Regions from separate parts of the Exiguobacterium sp. SH0S2 genome, predicted to be linked through region 1. Evidence: riboswitches for the same ligand, from Rfam matches in the RefSeq annotation. Region 1 holds a riboswitch; the other holds the start of a gene.
What was found. Region 1 has a riboswitch for FMN ahead of EVJ21_RS10285 (ECF transporter S component). Riboswitches for the same ligand answer to the same signal wherever they lie in the genome.

Region 2: it holds a riboswitch for FMN, as region 1 does, so the genes downstream of both, ribD (bifunctional diaminohydroxyphosphoribosylaminopyrimidine deaminase/5-amino-6-(5-phosphoribosylamino)uracil reductase RibD) here and EVJ21_RS10285 (ECF transporter S component) in region 1, are expected to answer to the same signal.

Annotation. Positions count from the first base shown of each region.
Region 1 is NZ_SJVB01000003.1:324,632-329,746, forward strand. It holds gene EVJ21_RS10275 (Rossmann-fold NAD(P)-binding domain-containing protein) at 1-427, opposite strand, end outside; gene EVJ21_RS10280 (HesB/IscA family protein) at 537-893, opposite strand; FMN riboswitch at 991-1,132, shown strand; gene EVJ21_RS10285 (ECF transporter S component) at 1,291-1,878, shown strand; gene EVJ21_RS10290 (NupC/NupG family nucleoside CNT transporter) at 1,990-3,201, opposite strand; gene EVJ21_RS10295 (YuzB family protein) at 3,401-3,637, opposite strand; gene EVJ21_RS10300 (NAD(P)/FAD-dependent oxidoreductase) at 3,734-4,789, shown strand; gene EVJ21_RS10305 (S8 family peptidase) at 5,039-5,115, shown strand, end outside.
Region 2 is NZ_SJVB01000002.1:167,936-173,050, forward strand. It holds gene EVJ21_RS05695 (bifunctional 3,4-dihydroxy-2-butanone-4-phosphate synthase/GTP cyclohydrolase II) at 1-476, opposite strand, end outside; gene ribE (riboflavin synthase) at 476-1,117, opposite strand; gene ribD (bifunctional diaminohydroxyphosphoribosylaminopyrimidine deaminase/5-amino-6-(5-phosphoribosylamino)uracil reductase RibD) at 1,098-2,180, opposite strand; FMN riboswitch at 2,331-2,473, opposite strand; gene EVJ21_RS05710 (undecaprenyl-diphosphate phosphatase) at 2,565-3,377, opposite strand; gene EVJ21_RS05715 (homing endonuclease associated repeat-containing protein) at 3,829-4,470, shown strand; gene EVJ21_RS05720 (GGDEF domain-containing protein) at 4,515-5,115, opposite strand, start outside.

The sequences.
Region 1 (5,115 bases):
CCCGATGGAAGAAGTACGATTCGGCCTCTCGTTTCCCTTGTCCGTAATCGTGTTCCGCGTCAAGGTGATATTCATGATGGAGCGGATTGAAGTCGCTCTCTTTTAAAGCTGCCTCTGGCGCATAGACGGACATCGTAGACGTGAGCACATATTTCCCGACCCGGTCCATGAAGGCGTCTGTCGCAATCTTCGCCTGATACGGATTGAAACAAATATTGTCGTAGACGAGGTCATACTCGTTACGTGCGAGGTCTTTCATCGTCGCGACCGACTGACGGTCGCCTTTAATGGAGCGGATCCCTTCCGCTTCCGGCACTTGCAGCTGTCCGCGCGTGACAATCGTCACGTCGTCCCCGGCTTCAGCGAGCCGCAGTGCGAGCCGTTTCCCAAAGTAACGTGAGCCACCAAAAATCAACACTTTTCTCATCACTCCTACCCCCTTCTCATCCTTCTTCCACCAATATTCCCGTTCATTTCCTCTCATTAACATACTCACCAAAAAAGGTTGCCGAACATGTCGGCAACCCGTCTATCGTTTAGCAATCCCCGGGCGTGCCGGCGTTCGCCGCCGTCCGGAAACTCGAGCCGCAACCGCACGTCGCGATCGCGTTCGGATTTTTGATCGTGAAGCCACCGCCGAGCATCGACTGCTTATAGTCGATTTCGAGCCCGTCGACGACACCGTGGTCAGCTTCGGCGACGATGACGCGGACGCCATGATGGTCGAACTGGACATCCTTGTCCGTCTTGTCTTCATCGAACCCCATCCCGTAGGATAGGCCGGTACACCCACCGCCTTGGACTTTAATGCGTAAGAATTGGGCTTCAGGGCGTTCGGTCTGTTTCATCATATCGATGACTTGTAGTGCGGCTGGCTCTGTTAAATGAATCATCTGAACTCCTCCTCATTTATCTTCACTTCAAGTCAACTGACTTGTGATTTTGTGAAATATCTTGTATAACTAAACTGTAACAAAAAAAATTAAATCGTTCCATCTTCGGGGCAGGGTGAAATTCCCGACCGGCGGTATTGAAGACAAGTTCTTCTCAGCCCGTGAGCGAGCAAGGCGTTGCTTGCTGATTTCGTGAGATTCGAAAGCCGACAGTAAAGTCTGGATGGGAGAAGATGGCGGCATCCGACCGATATCCGGATGTTTTCTTTGGCGTGGTTTAAACGTTGATGAGAACATCTATTTCGTATGCGCGTAAACTCTCCCGATTGTTCACACAATCGGGTTTTTCTATGCGACGGGTGCCATTCATCAAGGAGCGACAAAAGGAGAGATTTTGATGAAAACAACGCGCAACAAACGATTGACAACACTGGTGACGCTATCGATGCTCGGGGCGATTTCATTCGTCCTCATGCTCTTTAACTTCCCGCTGCCCTTCCTGCCACCCTTCCTGAAAGTGGACTTCAGTGACATCCCAGCGCTCGTCGCCGGTATCGTCTTCTCACCACTCGCAGGTGTCGTGGTCGTCGCTCTAAAAAACGTCCTCTACTATGTCTTTAACGGTGGCGGCGTCCCGGTCGGTGAAGTCGCGAACTTCTTTGCAGGTGTCGCATTCATGTATCCGGTCGCTTGGTTCTACCATAAACGTAAAACGAATAAAGCGCTCGCTTCAGGCCTCGTGGCAGGTACGATCACGATGGCGATCAGCTTGGCGATTTTGAACTACCTACTCATCTTACCAGCTTACGCGTTCTTCTTCGGAATGGCCGAGATGGCCGATCCAGCAGTCAAGACGAACCTCGTCCTGTACGGTATCTTACCGTTCAACTTGATTAAGGCATTATTGATCACCGCCTTGTTCGTCCCGCTCTTCCTGAAGTTGAAGCCGTGGATCGAACGTCAACAAATGCAACTGCAAGCTTAATACACAAGCACCCAAAGGAACTTCTCCCTTGGGTGCTTTTTTCGATGCGGATAGTTACATGAACGAACAAGAGCGCCCACCGGAGTGAGCGCTCTTGTTTGTGAATAACGATTAGAGAAGAAGACCAGCGAGAGTCGCTGACATCAAGTTCGCAAGCGTACCTGCGAGAATCGCGAGGACACCCATACGTGCGATGTCGTTACGACGGTTCGGAGCCATACCACCAAGACCACCGAGAAGGATGGCGAGTGATGAGATGTTGGCGAATCCACAGAGTGCGAACGCGATCATCGCTTCTGTACGAGCTGACAACTCACCTGAACCGATGATCGGTGCGAACTCAGAGAAGGCAACGAATTCGTTCAAGACGAGTTTTTGTCCAAGGAAGCTACCGAATTGTACGGCATCTGCCCATGGTACACCGATGACGAACGCGAGCGGTGCAAACACGTAACCAAGGATCAACTGAAGTGAGAGACCTTCTAGACCGAACCAGCCACCGATTCCACCGAGAAGCAAGTTGACGAGTGCGATCAATGAAACGAAGGCAAGAAGCATCGCACCGACGTTCAACGCGAGGAACAACCCGTCTGACGCACCGCGAGCGGCCGCATCGACGAAGTTTGCTGCTTTGTTCTCTTCATCTTCTGCAATCTCGATATCATCATCCGGAGTTTCTGTTTCCGGGACGATGATTTTCGCAAACATCAAACCAGCAGGCGCTGCCATGAAGCTCGCGGCGAGCAAGTACTCAAGCGGAACACCGAGTGCGGCGTATCCAGCAAGTACCGAACCGGCAACTGATGCGAGACCACCAACCATGACGGCAAACAATTCTGATTGTGTCATTGTTGGAAGGTAAGGCTTGATGACGAGCGGTGCTTCCGTCTGACCGACGAAGATGTTCGCCGTCGCTGAAAGCGATTCTTTACGTGACGTACCGAGTGCTTTTGCAAGTGCCGTACCGAGGATACGGATGACCCATTGCATGACGCCAATGTAGTAAAGAAATGCAATTAACGAAGACATAAAGATGATGATCGGTAATACTTGGAACGCGAAGACGAAGTTGTCTCCCCCGACTGCCGTACCGAAGACGAAGCCGATTCCGGCGTTCGCCGTGTTCAAGACGTTTTGGACGCCTCCTGAGATAAATTCTAACGCCGAACGCCCTACCGATGTGAAGAGGACGAGGAATGCGAACGTAAACTGGATCGCGAAAGCGGCAAGAACTGTACGCCATTTGATGGCTTTACGGTTGGTCGAGAAGATGTAAGCGATTCCAATTAGTGCCAAAATACCAACCACGCTCATGATGTTCATTGGTGTTGTGCTCCTTTCATATTGAAAACCCGATGATTGTGTTATACCCGAATCGAGATGTGCCCTACCGTTTGAAACGCTTTCTTTTTATGTTGTTAAACGTCAGACAACCTACATTCGAACCTCTTAGAATATACCAAACCGTTTTAAAAAAAGCAACGGGTCAAAAAGAAAAAAGTTTGAGAAATCTCAAACTTTTTTACCAGGCCATCTCTTCGATTTTTTCATACACGTTCGTGACGAGTTGTTCCGGCGTCTCCCCGATCACGACTTCTCCGTCGACGAGACAGAACAAGTCGAGCGAGCAGACCCCACAGTAGCCGGTACAGCCATATTCGACGACGTCTAGGTCAGGATCGGACTCTAGTTTTGCCCGGGCGATCTGTGAACCCATCGCTAAGTTCGAGGCACAAAACTCGATGATCGGATTCATCATTTTTTTCACCGTCTTTCTTCCCCTATTGCGGGAAAATGGTTCTTCTACGAGGTATTATATCATGGTACAGTTAGAGAGTAACAAAGGGGGATTTTTATGCGCAAATTAGTCGTCTTAGGAGGCGGTTACGGGGGTATGCGTGTAATCGAACGCGTCCTCGGCCATCAGCTGAAGGACGTATCGATCACATTAATCGACCGTCTACCTTATCACGGATTAAAAACAGAGTATTATGCACTAGCCGCAGGAACGGTATCCGATCGTGACATCCGTGTCGATTTCCCGGAAGAAGTCGACTACATATACGGGCAAGTCACCGACATCGATACGACCGACAAGATGGTGTTGCTCGCAAGCGGGGAAAAAGTGCCGTACGACGACCTCGTCATCGGCTTAGGCTGCGAGGACAAATACCATAACGTGCCCGGCGCCGCCGAGTTCACGTATAGTATCCAAACGTTAGAAGAGTCACGCAAGACGCAACAAGCGATCAACGGCTTGTCGCCCGGTTCGATCGTCTCGATCGTCGGGGCCGGGCTATCCGGTGTCGAGCTCGCGAGCGAACTTCGCGAGAGCCGTCCCGATCTGACCGTCCGACTGTTCGACCGTGGCCCTTCCGTCCTGTCCTTTTTATCGAGCCGTGTCTCGATGTACGTTCAATCATGGTTTGAAGAGCATGGCGTTGAAGTCATCAACAATGCCAACATCGTCCGGGTCGACCCAGACGGTCTATGGAACCACGAACAACACTTTGCCGCTGACTTGACGGTCTGGACGGCCGGGATCCAACCGGTCGCCGTCGTCCGGAACCAAGGGTGGGAGCTCGATGGGGGCGGCCGTGTGAAACTGACACCGCACCACTACGTCCCCGATTTGCCTGACGTCTTCGTTGTCGGTGACAACGCCAGCCTCCCGTACGCACCTTCAGGTCAACTCGCCGAGGCACAAGCGGAACAAATCGTCCAAGTGCTGCTCTGCAAGTGGAAAGGCGTGGCTTATCCTGAGTTGCCGGATATTAAACTCCGAGGCACGCTCGGGTCGCTCGGGAAGAAGGCCGGCTTCGGCGTCTTCATGGGGAAACAGTCGCTGACCGGGAAAGTGGCCCGACTTCTCAAGTCCGGTATCCTGTGGAAACATAAAGTCATCAAATAATACGACCGAATCGCGAAATGGCTGCCTTGCCATCTCGCGATTTTTTTATGTGATGACAGCCGCTTACCCGTTCATCCTTCTTTGCCTTGCGCCAAAAGTCTTGTATCTCTGTCCCTGATATACTTGTCTAAATTTTCAGATTATTGATTCGATTGACATATTCTATCCGATGGAAAAACTTGTTACTCTATGAGCACGGCAGTTCGACATCATGTCATCTCGCCTACATAATCTAAAGGGGGAAATCCATTGAAGAAGATCTGTAGCACCGTCCTCGCCTCGCTTCTCGTCTTGTCAACCGTCCCACAAGCAGTAGACGCCAGTCC
Region 2 (5,115 bases), on a different contig from region 1:
ACGGCGACCGGCTCACTCCCTGACAGTCGGGCCAAATCGACCGACGCTTCGGTGTGGCCGCGCCGCACCGAGACGCCACCTTTTTTCGCGATGAGCGGGAAGATGTGTCCCGGCCGTTGAAAATCGGCCGGACGCGCGTTTGCATTGGCCAGCTCGCGGACCGTGTGGGCCCGTTCGCTCGCCGAGATGCCCGTCGTCGTGTCGACATGATCGACACTGACGGTGAACGCCGTCCCGTGCGGATCGGTGCTGTTGTCGACCATCGGCGACAAGTCGAGCCGGACGGCGACTTCTTCCGCCAGGGCGGCACAGACGAGCCCTTTCCCTTCCGTGATGAGGAAGTTCATCGTCTCGGCCGTCATCTTATCGGCGAGGACGACGAAATCACCTTCGTTCTCCCGGTCCTCGTCATCGACGACGATGATCGGACGCCCCATCTTCAAATCTTCGATTGCTTGTTCGATTGTGTGAAACATCACCATCCCGCCTTTCCGTATCCCATCGACGCAAGTGATTCGAGCGTCATGTCCTTTTGATTCACTAGCTTTTCCATATATTTAGCCAACATATCGCATTCCAAATTGACCTTATCCCCTGCCTGCTTCATCCCGAGCACCGTCTCACTGTACGTGTGCGGGATGAGCGACAGCGTGAAGCCGCGTTCAGTGACCTCATACACCGTCAAGCTCGTCCCGTCGACCGAAATCGAACCTTTAGGGACGATGAAACGGAGTAGCGACGGCTCGCAACTAATATCGATGTAGACCGCGTTCGCGAGCGGACGCTTCTTGACGATGCGACCGACCCCGTCGACGTGTCCCGAGACGAAGTGACCGCCAAAGCGACCGTTCGCCGGCATCGCCCGCTCGAGGTTGACGTCCGTTCCAGGGCGGACCCCGTCTAGACTTGACGCTTTGAGCGTCTCCGGCATGACGTCGACGGCAAAACTCGTTTGATCAAACGCCGTCACGGTCAGGCAAATCCCGTTCACCGAGATGCTGTCGCCGAGCTTCACGTCTTCTAACACGATCTTGCCCGCGAGCGTGAGCCGTAGCGACGGCCCGTTCCGCTTCACTGCTTTCACACTGCCGATTTCTTCAACGATTCCCGTGAACATCGGACTCCCCCTTTCTCATGACGAGCTTGATATCGGTACCGACAGTTTCGACCGAGCCGATCGCGAAGCGCTCGATCGCATCTAACGGCCCGGCTTGGCTCGAGCGATAGACGCCTCGGTTCCCACCGAACACGCGCGGTGACTGATACATGACCCATTCGTCGACGTATCGTCCGTCAAAGAGTGACGTCACGAGCGTCGGTCCCGCCTCGATGAGCAAACGGCCGACGCCGCGACTATGCAAGTCACGAAGGACGTTGTCGAGTGTCGAATAGTCGGCAAGCTCGACACCGTTTCGCGCGAGCTCGGTCCGTTTCACTTCATCATCGGACAGCGTATAGACGAGCACCGGCACATCTTTCGCGCTCCGGACGAGCTGACTCGAGAGCGGTAAGCGGAGCTCGCGGTCGAGGATGACCCGAAGCGGCTGACGTGTCGGCGTGTCGAGCCGGACGGTCAAGGCAGGGTCGTCGGCGAGCACGGTCCCGATTCCAGTCAAGACGGCATCGACCGTCGCCCGTAGTTCGTGGACGTCACGTCTCGCTTCAGTCCCGGTCACCCACTGGCTCTCACCCGTGTCGAGCGCGACTTTCCCGTCTAGGCTCGTCGCCGTCTTCAATACGACGTACGGCCGTTTCGTCTCAAGCGAACGTAGGAACGCCGGATTGAGCGCACGGGCCTCGTCTTCGAGCAGACCGACTTCGACGTCGATCCCCGCCGCCTTCAAACGGGCGACACCTTTCCCTGCGACGAGCGGGTTCGGATCTTTCATCGCGATGACGGCGCACTTGATGCCCGACTCGACGATCAAGTCGGCACATGGCGGCGTTTTCCCGTAGTGCGAGCACGGCTCGAGCGTGACGTAAATCGTCGCACCGTATGCGGACGCACCGGCCATGCGAATGGCGTGTACTTCGGCGTGCGGTTCACCGGCCTTCAAATGGGCACCGAATCCGACGACGCGACCGTCTTTGACGACGACGGCCCCGACGAGCGGATTCACACCGGTCTGTCCGGCAGCGGACTTGGCCAATTGGATTGCTTGTTGCATGTACTGTTGCATCGTTCTCCCTCCTTGTTTCGTACAAACAAAAAGACCCTAAGGATGTCCTTAGGGTCTCGGCGGGAGGTCTCAGTCGTCATTTGGCAGGCCAAATAAGCGTTTTCTTTACAGAAAAACGTACGACGAAGCACAGGTCACGAGGACCTGTCTTTTTTCCTTCTCCCATCCAGACTATACTGTCGGCTCTAGAGTCACACTAGATCCACCGTTCGCACACGTGCGCCCGGGTCACGGACTTAGGGCTCGCGCCCATCACCGCCGGTTGGGAATTGCACCCGACCCCGAAGGAATATTTGTTTGTACGCATTTACTTTATCGCAAAAAAGAATCGAAGGCAAAAATAAAAGTGCAAAAAAGCGCCACTCCGATGAGCAGCGCTTCCAATCAAGCCAAGAACAAGACGACGAGCAAACCGACGATCCAGCAATAGAACGAGAAGTACTTGAGCTCACCCTTCGCCATGATGTGCTGGAACCATTTGAGCGAGATGGCCGTCAGCGCGTACGAGGCGATGAACGCCAAGACGAGCGGACCGAACAGATCACGCGTCGCTGGGTCGGTGAAGAGTGCCGGGCCGTCCAAAATCATCGTCCCGAGACTGACCGGGATGAACAAGAAGAACGAGAACCGGAGCGCCGACTCTTGTTTAATGCCGAGCAACATCGCCATGACGATCGTGGCACCCGAGCGGCTGATCCCGGGGATAAGCGCGACCGCTTGGGCGAGACCGATCAAGATGGCGTCACGTAACGTGATACCGCCGTCACCTTTATTCCCGCGCATGTTGCGGATGAACCAAAGTGCGACCCCGGTCAAAATCAATGTGTAGCCGACCGTCGCGACGCCGCTGAGCGTCTCACCGATCCAATCTCCGAATAACACGCCGAGCACGCCGGCCGGTACGGTCGCGACGAGCAAGAGACCGATGAACTTGACGTCGATCATCGTATCCTCGCTGCGGTCTTTCTTAAATAAGAACGTCCACAGACTGACGACGAGGCGGACGACATCTTGGCGATAAATCGTCAAGACGGCGAGGAGCGACGCAAAGTTGACGAAAATCTCGAACGACAGCCCAGGTAATTCGATATTGAATAGCTCTTGGAAGATGACCAAATGACCGCTCGACGAAATCGGGATCGGCTCCGTGAACCCTTGGACGAGACCAAGCAGCAAGTAAAATAACCATATTGTCATATCATAATATCCTCTTTTCTCAAATTCGCTCAATGCGGCTATTTTAGCAGAATCACAGTTTCATTGACCACCCTTAAAAAAAAATTCGTATATTTTGAAAACTTTTATTGATTAGTCTGAAAATTAAATTTATTATAGAGGTGTACTCAACTGGACAACGGTGATGACCCCATTGTCCAGCTGGGTACATTTTTGTATGGAATTCATATAAATTACCAAAAATAAAACTTTTTGTTTACAAATGAACCCATATAATATTAAATTTGTAATATACCTGTTACCTTTTTTTTCAATCTTTCATCCGACTTTAGACCTATCACGTCCCATTTTTAACATAAAAAACTTACAAAAGCGCTTATAAATCGTAAAAACTATCCGATAGTATGATTGTAGAAGCACTTTCGTCATCATTGTCGGTTCAGATATGAGTCCATGGAAGGAGGAACCATCATTGAGTCAAACGCTATCCACTAATACTCATCACTTATCAACCGAACAGCAACGCATGATTCACTGTATTCGTTTGCTCGGGGATTTATTAAAGGAACGTCCTCGTCGCTCTGTCTATCGTCGTTTCGCGATGGAGCAAAACTGGCCGTCTCCCGAATCGATCATTCGACAGTTCGGATCATGGGCCGAGGCACTCGCCATCGCCGGCTATGAATGGCATGGGGAAATCGCCGTTGATTTACCCGATAAAATGCCAAAATATACACGCGATGATATCGTCGAGACGCTTGCCCTCTATTCACGGGACATGGGTTCGATCATCACGCTGAAGAAATATCAAGAATGGCGGAAACTACATCCGAAAGCACCGAGCCATTACCACATCGTCAAGACGTTCGGTTCGTGGCATGACGCCTGCGCCGAAGCCGGGCTTGAGGCGAGCGTGACTTACTCGAAGTCAGAGTTGTCGAACGCTCTTCGAGAAGCGATTCATGAGATGGGCTTCTCTCTTTCATTCGAGGCGTACCGAGAATGGGCGAAACGCAACAACAAGCCATCTACGAAAGCGATCTTGCATCGTTACGGGTCTTGGTCCGCTGCCATCCATGCGGTCGAGTCCGACATGTTCAGCCAGAAATCATAATCATTCATTCAAAAAGGAGAACCGTTTAACGGTCCTCCTTTTTTTCATTGAATTCGTTCGGTCGACGTGTCCCGGTAATGGGCGACACGGTCGCGACCGTTAAACTTCGCCCCGACGTACATCGCCCGGTCGGCATGTCGCAACACCGTATCGAGCTCTTCGTACTCATGAATCGTCTCGATGCCGATGCTCGCCGTCACTTGGACCCGGATCCCTTCTGTCCCGAACGGGTGTGACCGGAGCGCTTGCCGAATCTTCTCACCGGTCACAATCCCCGCCGCCTCGTTCGTCCTCGGGAACACGAAGACGAACTCTTCGCCGCCGTAACGCGTGACGAGGTCACTGCTCCGGACGAGCCGGTTGAACAGGACCCCCGCTTCAATCAACACTTCGTCACCGAACGCATGGCCGTACGTATCGTTAATCGATTTAAAATGGTCGAGGTCGATCAAAAAGACCGACAACGGATACGACGCGACGTCGTTCAATCGCTCTTTCGTCCAACGTTTCAACGCCCGTTGGTTCGGCAACCCGGTCAACGGATCGGTCAGACTCTCGTGCTGGAGCCGATCCCGTTCATCGATCCGCTCGAGTGACCACGACAGGGTCTTGAGCAAGCGGTGAATCTCGACCGCGAGCGCCTCA